DNA from 2 places in the Rossellomorea sp. QJM3NY_18 genome. Region 2 is predicted to be linked to the other one. Evidence: riboswitches for the same ligand, from Rfam matches in the RefSeq annotation. Region 2 holds a riboswitch; the other holds the start of a gene.
What was found. A riboswitch is a leader RNA that binds a small molecule or an ion and turns the genes downstream of it on or off. The one in region 2 is predicted to bind thiamine pyrophosphate.
Positions count from the first base shown of each region.

Region 1: it holds a riboswitch for thiamine pyrophosphate, as region 2 does, so the genes downstream of both, AC0VXY_RS06845 (ABC transporter substrate-binding protein) here and tenA (thiaminase II) in region 2, are expected to answer to the same signal.

Region 1 is NZ_CM149659.1:1,316,021-1,323,387, forward strand. Features, by position in the region: gene AC0VXY_RS06820 (hypothetical protein) at 1-210, shown strand, start outside; gene AC0VXY_RS06825 (cation diffusion facilitator family transporter) at 388-1,281, shown strand; gene AC0VXY_RS06830 (Fur-regulated basic protein FbpA) at 1,420-1,605, shown strand; gene AC0VXY_RS06835 (aldo/keto reductase) at 1,651-2,553, opposite strand; gene AC0VXY_RS06840 (phosphotransferase enzyme family protein) at 2,640-3,563, shown strand; TPP riboswitch at 3,613-3,722, shown strand; gene AC0VXY_RS06845 (ABC transporter substrate-binding protein) at 3,890-4,876, shown strand; gene AC0VXY_RS06850 (thiamine-binding protein) at 4,889-5,182, shown strand; gene AC0VXY_RS06855 (ABC transporter permease) at 5,179-5,940, shown strand; gene AC0VXY_RS06860 (ABC transporter ATP-binding protein) at 5,942-6,679, shown strand; gene AC0VXY_RS06865 (transcriptional regulator SplA domain-containing protein) at 6,853-7,098, shown strand; gene splB (spore photoproduct lyase) at 7,111-7,367, shown strand, end outside.
Region 2 is NZ_CM149659.1:2,276,497-2,283,863, forward strand. Features, by position in the region: gene AC0VXY_RS11635 (energy-coupling factor transporter transmembrane component T family protein) at 1-621, opposite strand, end outside; gene AC0VXY_RS11640 (ABC transporter ATP-binding protein) at 618-2,045, opposite strand; gene AC0VXY_RS11645 (ECF transporter S component) at 2,059-2,637, opposite strand; gene tenA (thiaminase II) at 2,630-3,337, opposite strand; TPP riboswitch at 3,456-3,563, opposite strand; gene AC0VXY_RS11655 (response regulator) at 3,828-4,427, opposite strand; gene AC0VXY_RS11660 (sensor histidine kinase) at 4,424-5,560, opposite strand; gene AC0VXY_RS11665 (hypothetical protein) at 5,697-5,894, opposite strand; gene AC0VXY_RS11670 (DUF6509 family protein) at 6,124-6,405, opposite strand; gene AC0VXY_RS11675 (hypothetical protein) at 6,579-6,887, shown strand; gene AC0VXY_RS11680 (hypothetical protein) at 6,934-7,116, opposite strand; gene AC0VXY_RS11685 (branched-chain amino acid aminotransferase) at 7,157-7,367, opposite strand, start outside.

The DNA.
Region 1 (7,367 bases), 960 kb from region 2:
CTTCAATCACAAACAGGACGGTTATACCTGCAATTAATTGGCGGTTATTATATATTATCAGGTGTATTGGGCCTGCTTATTCCACGATTAGACTGGAAAACAGAAGACATCTACTTCGCCATCGCCATCTTCGCCATTACATCCGTTGTGTTCTGGGTAACACTTGACCTCTTCATAAAGCGCGAGCGTAAAAGGCTTCAACAAAATTAATCCTTCAGCGAGCTCCGGAATTAGTGTCCGGGGTTTTTTTATGTTCAAAGATCGGCTTCCGGAGTCTCCCTTGCCATAGAGTGCGTACCATATTTTTGCTTAATGGGAGCGACGGTACGTATAATATTAAATAGTATTTATGTACTTAGAAGAAGAATCGAAAGTGAGGGATATCATGTGGGTCACGATCACAGTCACGGCCACAACCAAAATAAAAAAGCTTTATTAATCAGCTTTCTTTTCATTTTTACTTTTATGATTGTTGAAGTGGTGGGGGGAGTGGTTACTAATAGTCTCGCCCTTCTTTCAGATGCAGGGCATATGCTTAGTGATGCAGCGGCACTTGGCCTTAGTCTCGCCGCTTTCTATATAGGGGAGAAGGCGTCGGATTTGGGGAAGACTTACGGGTACAAACGTTTTGAAATCGTAGCTGCTTTCCTGAACGGGATCACCCTGATTCTGGTTTCCCTTTATATTTTCTGGGAAGCTTACCGCCGCTTCATCGACACTCCCACAGTATCACCCGGTATGATGGTCATCGCCGTAATCGGCTTGATTGTGAACATTATTGTCGCCTGGATCCTGATGAAAGGGGACAAGGAACATAACTTGAATGTCCGCAGTGCGTTCCTTCATGTACTGGGGGATATGCTCGGATCAGTCGGGGCCATCATTGCGGGTCTTCTCATTTACTTCTTTGACTGGAATCTGGCAGACCCGATTGCTTCTGTCATCGTAGCGATTCTTATTGTCATCTCCGGATGGAGGGTGACAAAGGATTCCATTCATATCTTAATGGAAGGTTCTCCGGGGGATGTTGATATGGAAGAGGTGTCCAAGAGCCTGTCTCAGGTACCGGGAGTCATGGAAGTCCATGATCTGCATGTGTGGTCCATCACTTCGGATTTTAAAGCTTTAAGCTGCCATGTCGTCGTAGGGGATGAAGTAAATCGGGATACTATCTTAATGCAGCTGTCAGCTTTTCTAGAACAAGAGTTTGAGATTCATCACTCTACCATCCAAGTGGAAGGGAAAAACGTGCTTGGGGGGCATCATCATAGTTGTACATGATCAGTTGGGAATATTATGCATTCATTTTCTCTAATGATTGTAATGAAGGGTTCTTTTAATAGATGATTCAAGAAAAATGGAAAACGAATGTTTATGTCTCTCCATGATTGGGGTATATCCTCAACTGGAGGGATGAACATGCTACATCAAGAAACGAAATCAGAACAGAACAAAACACCCGAATTAAAAAAAGACTTTTATATACAACAATTATTGAGGATCGGCGTCTATAAATCGTTCGGGAAGCAGCTTTATGAACTTTCAATGGATGAATTGCAGGATGTTTACCTTGAATATTATGTTGGTGGAGATATAGCTCAATAAAAAGACGACCCTTTAAAGAAAGGATCGTCTTTTTTGTGCGAGCGTTTAAGGAACATCATGTCCCATGGAAGTCTGCAGGATTTCAAACCATTGATCATGGTCCAAATGGATGGAAAGAGAGTCGATTGCATGTTGGATCCGTTCTTTCTTACCTGAACCGACGATCGGCATGATGTTGGCCGGATGGTTAAGCAGCCAGGCATATAGGACCTGGTCGATCCCCGTCGCTCCTGTTTCCTCCTGCACTTTCTTTAAGGTATGTTGAAGACGGACAGCTTTCCTATCTTCCCCTTTGAAGACCGCCCCGCCTGCCAGTGGTGACCAGGCCATGGGTGCCACACGCTTTTCCTGACAGAGGTTTAACGTGCCGTCTTCAAAGTTTTCCAGGTGGTAGGCGGATAATTCAATTTGGTTTGTAATCAATGGAAATGGTAAATAAGATTGAAGCAGATTCCACTGATGATCTTTAAAGTTGGAGACTCCAAAATGACGGACTTTCCCTTCTTCCTTTAATTGAGTGAAGGCTTCGGATACCTCGTGGCCATTCATGAAAGGATCCGGTCTGTGAATCAACAATAGATCAATGTAATCCGTCTTTAATTGTTGGAGAGAATGTTCAACCGAAGTGAGAATATGTTTTTTACTGGTGTTGTAGTGATGCGTCTTATGCTCCGGGCGATTGTCAGAAGGCAGGACAATGCCGCATTTTGTCACGATCTCCATCTTCTCCCGCAATGAAGGTTTAAGGGCAAGCGCCTCACCGAATAAGGTTTCGCACGTATAAGAACCATAAATATCGGCATGGTCAAACGTTGTGATTCCGTTTTCAATATTGTGTTGAATCAATGATAACGTATCTTCCTTGGACTGCTTCCAGTCTGAAAGTCTCCATAATCCATGAATGATCCTAGAGAATGATAAGTCTTCTGTCATTTGTATTCTTTGCATAGGTGAAACCTCTCTTCATATGGTATGTAGTTATACTTTCATAGTCATACTACATGTATATTACTATGTATTGAAAGGAAATAGAAATGATTGAACCTCTTCAGGATATCTTTAGTCATTGGGGAATGGATCCTACTTCCATGAAACCGCTACTTCTTCATCCGAATGTTATGAAAGTAAAGGCAGAAGGAAAGACCTTCTATTTGAAAAGAAGAGAGTATTTTTCCATTGAAAATCGAATGGAGGAGTTCTATCTAACCTCATATTTATTGAATCATCACCAGAACGTTGAATCTCCTATTTTAACTTCCTCACAAATTCCGTATGTAAAAGAAGGAGAACGAATCTATTCTTTATATGAAGCACTCGAAGGAACGCCATTGAAGAAATTTTCCATCGCCTCTCTCACAAATGCAGGAACATACCTTGCATCCCTGCATCTTATCCTTAAAGAATACCGGTGTCATAATGAAGTGAAGGGCTGGGAGATTGAACGGCATGTAAGAGAGTGGGTGAAGGAGCTTGGTTCTGAATCGATCGGGAGAAGGGGGCAAGGGATCCTATCGAGGATGAAGGGGTGTTGGAAACCCTATGAGTGTTTGCCCCAGCAATTCGTTCACAGCGACTACAATCCCGGGAATATTTTGATGCAGGGAGGAGAAGTGAGCGGGATCATTGATTTTGAACGGATCCGGACGGCACCCAGGATCACTGACATCGGCTACTTCCTCGCAGGGATGCTTAAAATGGTCCCAGAGGAGAAAAAAGATCATTCTATTAATTGGATCTTGGCTTTTATGAAAGGATATGAAAGCCAGGATCCTTTGACTGCAGGAGAGAAAAGGATCGTGCCTTCACTAGTCATTCTCTTTCTACTGCAATATGCCTTTTTTTACTTTCAACAAGGACATCCAGAAGCTGGTTCTTCCTGCATGGATTTCATCGAGAAACTGATTGGATCCGTTCATTTCCATGGAGTATTTCAATATGAGAAGGAAAAGCTTGAATAACCTTTCGTTCTATGGCAAAGTAGGGAGGAAGATAACGTTTAATTTCATATTCCACGTGTAGGGGGACCGGAGTGGCCGGTTGAGATTGTATCGTGTAGATACTGACCCTTTGAACCTGAACTGGCTGATACCAGCGTAGGAAACATTCTCTTAAACGATACATAACCTGTTTAACGATGCGTCCCGCGGCTGAAGCTTGGGGCGTTTTTTTGTTGTATCCCGGGCAATGCGTCTCAAACTGCCATTGGTTTACATTCATTCTCAATAATAAGCGAAGAATAATGGAATGAAACGTTACACCGCAAAAGATCGAAGGAGGAATCACCATGAAAAAATGGATGTTCCTCATCTGCTCTGTACTTCTTTTATCCGCCTGTAATGGGGGAAAAGATACAGCCGATGAGAAGAAGGACAATCTTAAAAAAGTAAGTGTCGTCCTCGACTGGACACCGAATACCAACCACACCGGATTATATGTAGCGAAAGAAAAAGGCTACTTCAAGGATCAGGGATTGGACGTAGACATCATCCTGCCCGGAGAAGCAGGTGCCGATCAGCTCGTTGCATCGGGGAAAGCCGAATTCGGTGTTGGATATCAGGAGGGTGTCACTCAAGCGAGGGTTCAGGATGTACCGATCGTATCCATCGCTGCCATTATTCAGCATAATACGTCAGGGTTTGCTTCCCCGAAGAGTAAGGGTATTACAAAACCAAAGGATTTTGAAGGGAAAAGCTATGGCGGCTGGGGGTCACCCGTGGAAAAAGCCGTTATGGATTCAATCATGAAGCAAGAAAACGCGGATGTGGAAAAAGTGAAATTCATAAATATGGGAGACACCGATTTCTTTACTGCCGTTAAACGCGACGTGGATTTCGCCTGGATTTATTATGGGTGGACAGGAATCGAAGCAGAACTTCGCGGAGAAGAGTTGAACATGATGTATGTGAAGGATTATTCCGATAAACTGGATTACTACACTCCAGTCCTCACAACAAATGAAAAAATGATCGATTCAGACCCTGAAACGGTCAAGGCATTCATGGCAGCTGCTTCCAAAGGGTATCAATATACGATTGACAACCCGAAAGAGGCGGGGGAGATTCTGTTGGATGCAGCTCCAGACCTTGATAAAGAATTAGTCATGAAGAGTCAGGAGTGGCTCGCACCCAGATATAAAGATGATGCTGATCGATGGGGAGAGCAGAAACTGGAAGTCTGGGAGAACTATGCGTCATGGATGTATAAAAATGATTTATTAGATAAGAAACTCGAAAGCAAGAAAGCATTCACGAATGAATTCTTACCAAAATAAGGGGTGAACAAAATGGGGAACGCACTTGTAAGTATACAAATCATTCCGAAGACAAAGAACGGTGAAGATGTGATTCCATATGTGGATGAAGCGATCGCAATCATCGAAAAATCGGGAATACGATATGAAGTCCATCCTTTGGAAACGACGATGGAGGGGAATCTGTCACAATTATTCAAGGTGATTGAACAAATGAATGAACGAATGATTGAAATGGGAAGCAAAAACGTCATTTCCCAAATCAAAGTATTGTACCAGCCGGATGGGATCGAAATGAACGACTTAACGGAGAAATATAAAGGATGAGAACTTGGATTTCAAAAGGATGGAGACCCTTCTTGGTCCTCATCCTTTTATTCATTATCTGGGAAGTTGTTATTAACGTATTTGAGGTGCCAGCCTGGCTGATGCCGTCGCCTTCAGAGATATGGGAAGAAGGAATGGCTTCGTGGTCTGAGTTCAAGGGACATTTCTCATCAACGGCATTGCTGACAATCACAGGGTTTGCGATTGGCTGTTCAATTGGACTCGTGACAGCGGTCATACTGCATCTCCTGCCAAAGGTAAGGGAAGCGGTCTATCCACTCATGATCTTGTCCCAGAATATACCCATCATTGTCTTGGCTCCTCTCCTTGTCATTTGGTTCGGATTTGGACTCCTGCCCAAAATCATCGTCATTACCTTGATCTGTTTCTTTCCTGTTGCCGTTTCGGCGATGGATGGGTTCAGACAGACGAATGGGGAGTACATCCTTTATATGAAAATGTCAGGTGCAACAAAAGGGCAGATTTTCCGGAAAGTGGAGTGGCCACATGCACTGCCTTCCATCTTCTCCGGTTTGAAAATCTCAGCTACCTATAGTGTCATGGGTGCGGTCATTTCGGAGTGGCTTGGTGCTCAAAAAGGAATTGGCGTCTATATGACACTTGCATCCTCTTCCTTCAGGACCGACAGGGTGTTTGTCGCCATTTTCATGATCATGCTCCTCAGCCTGCTGTTCTTTGGAATCATCGTACTATTAGAAAAAATCATGGTGAAGTGGAATCGAAAGGAGGACAAATAATATGACGATGCTATCAATACAAAATATGTCCAAATCCTTTGATGGTGAATTGATTCTCGATGATCTTTCCATTCAAGTGGGGGAAGGTGAGTTCGTTTCTATTCTTGGCCCTTCCGGAAGTGGTAAAAGTACGTTATTTCACGTGATCGGTGGATTGTTCGCACCAGATTCAGGAGATATAAAGCTCGATGGACAGTCGATAAATGGCCGTAGAGGATCCATCAGCTATATGCCACAAAGTCCGTCCCTCTTACCGTGGAGAACGGTGATCGAGAATGTGATGCTTGGTCAGGAATTACACGGAAAGAGGGATAAGGAAATGGCGATGGGGATGATTGAACGTGCCGGCTTAAAGGGCTATGAGGACGCATATCCTGAGGATCTCTCAGGAGGGATGAAACAACGTGTCGCTTTTATTCGTGCACTGGTCAGTCCTCAATCCTTTTTATGCCTGGATGAACCATTTTCTGCCCTCGACGAATTTACCCGACTGGACATGCAGAGGTGGCTCCTTTCCATATGGGAGGAAGACTTAAGTTCGGTACTGTTTGTCACTCATAATATCGACGAAGCACTCTTCTTGTCGGACCGTATTATTGTGTTATCAACCAGACCGGCCCGTGTGCAAAAGGAGTTCAATGTGCCATTTCCGCGACCGCGTGAAAAAGAAATCCTTCTGACCGAGGAGTTCCTGAAATGGAAAACGGGTATTTTTGAGGAATTGTCTCAATATGTGTAAATCATTGCTTATTGTTGCCCATAGAATTTTATAGGGTATAGAAAAAGAGGTTTCCGGTGCCAAGGGAGGCCTCTTTTTATTTGCCGGAATACGATTAAACATCTTTTACCATCATATTTCTATCTCGATTGACAGAAAATGAAAGTAATGAATGATAGGAAAAGGTGAGGAAAATGGAATTGAACGATCACTATATGCCATATCAAGCTGGCGATGTTGTTTACGTGATTTACCGCAACCCACATACACAAAGTGTGGCCAATGTGCAGGAAGCAGCGGTTGTGCACGATCCGGAAAACCCAAACGAATTAGCATTATTTCTTTATGAAACCTATTATCCGTTAACACATGAAGTAGCCGTCTATTCTACAGAATCAGAAGCAGAAGAGGCCTACTCACAAACATTTGGAGACCTGTAGGAGGGAAATAATATGGTAAAACCGTTCGTGCCTCAATTGGTCTATTTTGAACCCAATGCACTGGATTACCCATTAGGGAAGCAACTAAAGGAAAAGTTCGAGAAGATGGATGTGGAAATCCGTTATACTACCTCCCACAATCAGGTGCGAAATCTGCCTGGAGAGAATCATTTTCAAAAATACAGGATCGCCAAATCAACGTTAGTGGTGGGCGTGCGGAAAACGCTTAAGTTCGATACATCCAAGCCGTCAGCTGAGTATGCTATCCC
Region 2 (7,367 bases):
AATTCTGTGAGCCCTTCTGATGCTTTGTGCGATTAAGGGGATGGAATAGGACTGGATGATATGGATTAGTCTCTTAATACCTTTTCGTTCCCGTGTACCCCTGACTTTCCGTGCATTCCGAATGATATTGAATTCTTCCAGCATGATGGGGATCAGCCTTATCCCGGCCATAAAACTATAAGCATACTTCGGCTTAAGTCCCAATTGCTGCATAAGTGAATAAAACAGCAGGACAGGTCTTGTCGTCAGAGCAAATAAGAGACCTAAAAGAGCGAATAGGAATGCCCTCAACCCTATATGAATCCCCCTGTAAAAACTTTCCTCCGTTACTTGAATCATCCCCCAAGTAAGCCACTTCGTCTCTCCTTTTCCAAACATGATCATCGAGGATGCCGTAGAGAGAAAGACAAGAAAGAATGGCAGGGCCATCAATAGTACTAACCTCATTGAATATCCAGAGAATGACCCCAATAAGAGGAAAGTGAACAACGTCAAATACACTAGCCAATTCAGGTAATGAACGAATAATAAAAATAGAAAAAGTGTGATCATCACAATCAATTTCATACTCGGGTTAATCTGATGGAGCCAGGTGTGTTTATGAACCATTTCCATATTCATAATGCTTCACTCCTCACTACTTCTACATCCACATCTTGAACCAGTCTTCCTTTTTCAATTGTCCATATCCTGGTTGCGAAGTGTCGGATGATTCTAACATCATGAGTCACCATCAATATGGTTACGCCTTCACGCTGTAACTCCAGAAGCAATTCGATCAGTTCAAACGTATTATGAGCGTCCTGTCCGAAAGTCGGTTCATCCAATAACAGAATCTTCTTATTCGGAACGATGGATGCTGCAACACTTAACCTGCGTTTTTGACCCACAGATAAAGAATAAGGATGATGTTCCTTAAATGAACGAAGGTTGAATCGCTGGAGTAGCTCATAAACCTTTCTCTCCACACTCTCTTCATTCAAGTTCTTTAGCCGGTAACTATAGGCCAATTCGTCATAAACGCTATGAGTGACAAACTGTAATTCTGGATTTTGAAAAACAAACGCACAATCTTGGGGGATCTTTTTCCCTTTCATCTGTATTCCGTTTAATTCGTACGTCCCGCTTGTATAAATGAATTTCATTAGACTGTGCAGTAACGTTGATTTCCCTGCACCATTCCTTCCTGTAATGGCAATCCATTCCCCTTTACGAATCGAAGCAAGTGGAAGAAGAATCTTCTCTTCTTTTTGAATATAGCCTTTGAAGTCCTCCATTCTTGCAATCACAGGTCCGAACGGAGGAATCTCCCTCATTTGACGGGATGACAGATATTCCTCCCACGCGCCCGGGTACCAGACACCCAAGTTCTTCAACGTACCTTTGTAATGGTTCAATATCCACTCTTTCGCTCCATCCGCCATAATGGTTCCATTTGAATCGAAAAGAATGATTCGATCGATCATGTCAAGAACATGATCAAGTTTATGCTCTACGATCACCAAGGTTTTATTTAAAAAGACCTCTTTGATTGTTTTCCAGACAGACTTTGTACTTTGCTCATCCAACAATGAAGTCGGTTCGTCCAGGAACAAAGTATCGGGTGTCAAGGCAAGTGCCGAAGCAATGGCCAATTTCTGCTTCATGCCTCCTGATAATGTTGAGATTTTCGTGTGGGGATCATCAAGTTCCAGTCCCACCTCCGATAGCAGCTGTCGTATTTCTCCTTTCATTTCTTCACGGGGAGTCCGTAAATTCTCCAGCACAAAGGCCAATTCTTCATCCACGAAGGGCATACAAAATTGCGAGTCCGAATCCTGAAATACATAGCCATAAGAATCAGACACCTCCAATTTAGCAGCTCTCATGGGAACATCCACAGATCGGGGGATCACCCCTGATAAAACATGGAGAAGTGTTGATTTACCATATCCTGATGGTCCCAATAGCAATACTTTCTCCCCTTCATTGATAGACAGACTGACATCATTAAACATCCGTTTTTCCGATCCGGGAAAAGTAAGGCGAAGGTTTTCGACATGCATAAGCATCACCCCTTTAATGGTTCAATACATCGTAATCATCCTGACTTGCACGTCTGACTAGACTTGTGACTCCGGTTTTCTCGAGGGCCCTGACCAAATAAAATGAACCTGCACCTGCGATGACAATGGACCCCAGTAATCTCGCAACGACAAATAATGACAGATTCCAGAAAACCAAATCCCCCATATACCCTTTCATGTAATCCATGAAGATGGAGCCACATGATGACCCGACCGCTGCAAAACATATAATTGAAAGATCATAGCGTTTATATTTCGCTACTAAGAAAACCAATTCTGCCATCAATCCTTGAATGACTCCGAATAAAAGGACCTCGAGTCCCCACTCAGAACCCATAAGAAACTCTCCCGAAGAAGCGGCGATTTCGGCTAAAAGAGCGACGCCAGGTTTACGGATGACCAAAAAAGCAACGGTAGCCGCCATAAACCACATTCCATAGATAAATTGATCCGCATGCAATCCGATTGGTTTTAACAAGTTATAAAATGGCCCCCAAAGCTTATAAATGACACCAAACATGATGGAAATGACCACCGTCACTAAAATGTCTGTCAGTTTTAATTTAGACATTTTGTTCACTCATTTCTTTACCGGCACCGAGTGCATGCTGAAACGGCCATTTTTCAAGGGTGTAAGCCATCTCCCAAAACTGCAATTCGTAAATGCTGCTCAATATGAAATTTTCTTTCATTCTTTCTCTATCACATTCAGTCATGGTTGCTGCCAATACATCAAGCCGATTTATTTGTTCTTCCACTAACTCTTTGAACCAGTCTCCTCCGTATGCCTTAATCCATTCCTGGTAAACGGGCTCTCCCGGCTTGCATGATTTCAAGCGTTCCCCTATCTCGTAATAGAGCCAGTAGCAGGGGAGAATCGCTGCCAGGATATCAGCTAAACCTCCATATCGCGCGGAACGATACATATGTGACGTATAAGCGTACGCTGTAGGGGCTGGTTTGAAATTCTTTCTTTCCTCTTCTGTGATGCCTAATCGTTTGGAGAAATTTTCATGGAGTGAAAGCTCTGCTTCATTGGTTCCTACAGCGTGCGCTGCCATTCGTGATGTCGTATGTAGGTCCATTGCCTTTGATGCACCAAGCGCCTGCACCTTCGAGAAATGTGAAAGGTAATAGGCATCTTGCAAAAGATAATACTTGAACTTCTCGATGGGGAGTGTTCCATCCCCGATTCCTTTAACGAAAGGGTGATGAAAGCTTGCATCCCAAATGTCCTTGACTTCGTTTCGTAAAACGGTTGAAAATGACATGATTTCCTACTCCTTTTCCAGACGACCCGAAATGGGCAACAAAAAAAGCCACTTCCCGTGATGCATACAGCATACAGAAAGTGGCTTGAGATCAGAATAATAGAATTGTATTCTTTGCGACCGTCAAACACCACTTCCCTACGCTGGTCTCAACCAGATCAGGTTCAAAGGGTCTTAAAGTCACACTTTAATCTCAGCCTTTTAGAAGGCACCCCTAGTGGATCGTCTTATGAAATTTTGTTTTCGATGTTATCGTATCATGATTCAATGAGTTGTCAACACAATTTAAACAAATAACGATTCTTTAACGGTTTCAGATTTGCTGTCGGATTCAATGACAGCAAAAGGTGCAGCATTATAAATCTCACAAAAAAATTTTCCGAAAAAAGATCTTCAATCTATTTTCTCCTTGTTATTAGAGACGAATAAATATTCAACTTAATGAAAAACTATAAAAAGGACGGAGCTGCAAGAAGGTCCGTCCCTCGTTTTATTTAAACCATCCCTTTTCTTTCGATTGGGTGATGGCTTCGATTCGGTTTTTCACTTCCAGCTTGTCGAGGATCGTGGAAATATAGTTCCGGACCGTTCCCGTTTTGAGCTTTAGTTCATCGGCGATTTCTTTTGTGTTTTTCCCGTCGGCAACCAGCTCCAACACTTCTTTTTCCCGGTCTGTTAGGGGATTCTCTTCACTGTATACGTCATCCATCAGCTCAGGGGCGTATATACGCTTACCATCCATCACAAGCCGGATAGAGTTCGCCAGTTCTTCACTGGGACTGTCCTTCAACAAATATCCCTTCACTCCACCCTTTAATGCACGCTGAAAATAGCCTGATCTGGCAAAGGTTGTAAGGATGATCACCTTACAATCTTGCCCCTTTAATTCCTCTGCCGCTTCTAGTCCGGTCTTTTCTGGCATTTCTATATCCATGATACAAATATCCGGCTTCAGTTCATGAACGAGGGAAATGGCTTCTTCTCCATTGCCTGCTTTTCCAACCACTTCCATATCATCTTCCAGGCTCAATAGGGATCCCAATGCGCCCAACAACATCCGTTGATCTTCCGCAATCACAATTCGAATCATTCCATTCCCTCCCTGTCTGTCTGCTTGATTACTTTCGGTACCCGCATGATCAAGGTGGTGCCATCCACCCAAACAATATCAAGGCTTCCGTTGACAAATTCCAATCGCTCTCTCATCCCGATCAGGCCACTGCCTTTGGATTGTGTGTAATCACTTCCGATTCCCACACCATTATCTTTCACAACAATGGTCATTTCTTTTTCCGATTCTTCAATACTCAGTTCACAGGTAGAAGCCTTGCTATGTTTCACCACATTGGTCACAGCCTCTTTCAAGCACATGCTCAAGATGTTTTCCAAAAAGAGTGAAGTTTGAGGGATAGCGGTGTCATCAGTCATACGGAATTCGATTTCTGCGGCTTTTAAGAGTTGTTTGACCCTGACGATTTCGTCTTTCAAACGAATTCCCCTCATCTGGGAGACCATCGTCCTGACCTCACTTAATGCGGTTCTTGCCGTTTGTTGAACATCCTGTAATTCACTTCGGGCCTGCTCCGGGTCCTTGTATATCAATTTTCTCGCAAGGTCGCTTTTCAGTCCGATCAATGAAAGCTTTTGACCCAGTGTGTCGTGGAGATCCCTGGCAATCCTCTGACGTTCTTCCTGTTTGACGAGGTCCGATATTCGCTTATTGGCATCTTCCAACTGATCTTCCAAATGAACCTGTTTATTCCGATTATAAATATTGAACGGAAGCAGGATGACGCTGATCCAGATGATCAGAATGAAAGGAAACTGGGATAGAAATAATTCATCCTGCAGCACGAAGTTATAATTAATCGATGCCGTCGTCAGTACAAGATGAATGATGTAAAGGGTCAGAAACGCAACCCGGTTTTTTATATTCCCGTTATAGTAAGCGATGTAAAAGGCGAAATAGATAAAATTAAACTGGATGGTCATGGTGATGGAAATCGCAATCAATATCGATGTCCATAAATAAACCGGCCAATCCTTTGAGATGAAAGCAAAACGTAAAGAAATAAAAAATGTAATGGTCAGGAAAATCCCTACCGCAATTTCGATCGTAGAAGATGATTGAAAGATAAAGTAAAATGGCAGGATGCTGATAATGCTCCATATGTATGGAGAAATACCTGAACCTCTTTGATTGTTGATGAATTTTTTCGGCATTTGCACGCTGAATACCTCTTTTGCTTTCAATGTTTTGAATATGTCTCCTATATTATGACATACATGGACCTGTTTTTCACATGATGCTTTTGAGATTTTATTTATCTCCGGAGGTGTTATTATCCGGTGAGGAATACTAATATTTCCGGTTTTGAATTCTTTTTTGCTTCTCCATGACCTCATAGGATTTGTGGATGATGTCAGTTAAGACGTCACCCTTATAGACCCTTCCGATTTTCGTGTTCTGCTGATAGTATTCTACAATTTCATCCAATTTCTCTGACGTTTCTTTATCAACTCTTACATTAAGTTGCATTCTTCCTTGATCTGACAAGGTTCGCCCTCCTATTATATCACTCTGATATCAATTGCTAGCACTTTGTTATCACTAGTATATCACTTGCTATAAGAGCTATATACAGTTCAAATATCATATTTACCCACACAAATTAGGAAACATTGATGTTTTAGATGAAGCGTATTGTGGTGACAGTAATAAGCACCAAATAAAAAACATCATCCCGATTCATTAACCATTGAAAAGGATGATGTTTTGCATCAATTTATCCGATATGTTCCTGGCAGTATGTCAGGATGAGGTTTTCTTCCTCTTCTTCTAATTCAAAGTCGAGAAATGATTCGGTATTTTTTTCAATGATTGTGGATTGGACGATCCTTGCTCCATTTTCGTCCCGGACAAAAATGGCTTTTATGTAAATACCCTGTTCCGAATACAGTTCATCGTCTTCGGGTACGTCAACATCAAGTAACACTTCATACCGATCCCCACTTAAAATACCTGTTGGGTCTTTAAGTTCTTCCACATGATGATTAGTAATATTCATTTTTCTATCTTCCTTTCAATATCAAACAAGTTTCTGCTTATCCTCCTATTATACACGTTCCACCATCCTTTTTAAAATGTATTCCCTATCTGACCCGGAATGGATTTGAATAGGCTTCCTTCACAAACTTCGCTATAATAATGGTAGATCTATCGTTTAAGGAGAGATTTGAATTGAACTCTAAAGAAATGCAGGAAAAAATCATTCAAAATTACCAGAAGGATGAGCATATGATGATCCTTGTATTCGCACAATGGTGTGTGAATCACGATCTCGATCCCGCTGAACTTTATCAACGGGCCTATCCCCAACAAGGAGATAATCCTGCCCTGCAGCAAGGAATCGACTTGACCGTTTCCAAAGAAGAATCCGAAGAAATTCCAGATACCACTATACTCGGCGTCCTATCCCTATTCGGAAATGATGACCTGGCTCATGTCGTGACAGAAGAAATCAATAAACGTACCAAAGATAAAAGATAAATGTACATAGAGGGACGGACCTTGCTAGAGGTCCGTCCCTCTACTTTTACATAAAATCAAAGTAATAACGAATGATGTGAAAGAAGATCGGCGAAGTATTTCCGGTATCAAACTGTGGGAGAAGCTGCCTGCGCTGATCACTCCTGAAGACTTCAGAAAGCACCCTCACTTCCACTTGGTCTATGAAGGAAAGTTGTTCGATTACGAGCCGGTCAAACAAAAAAGGCAAAATAAAATCCCTCTCGGATTCGTTCGAGAGGGATCTTATTTTATGACTCATCTATATTTTGAAGAAGGTTGAAAAGAAAATCATAGATAAGCTCGTAAACCGACAGCAAGGTTTGGCTTTCATTAAAATCACTGTGGTCATTCAAAGTGAAATTCAAGTCCCACAACCCATCTTCACCATTAAACAACAGATCATAAGATGCTTCACCTTCAAGAGACTCATCTAAATAATGCTCTATCTGACTACGATAC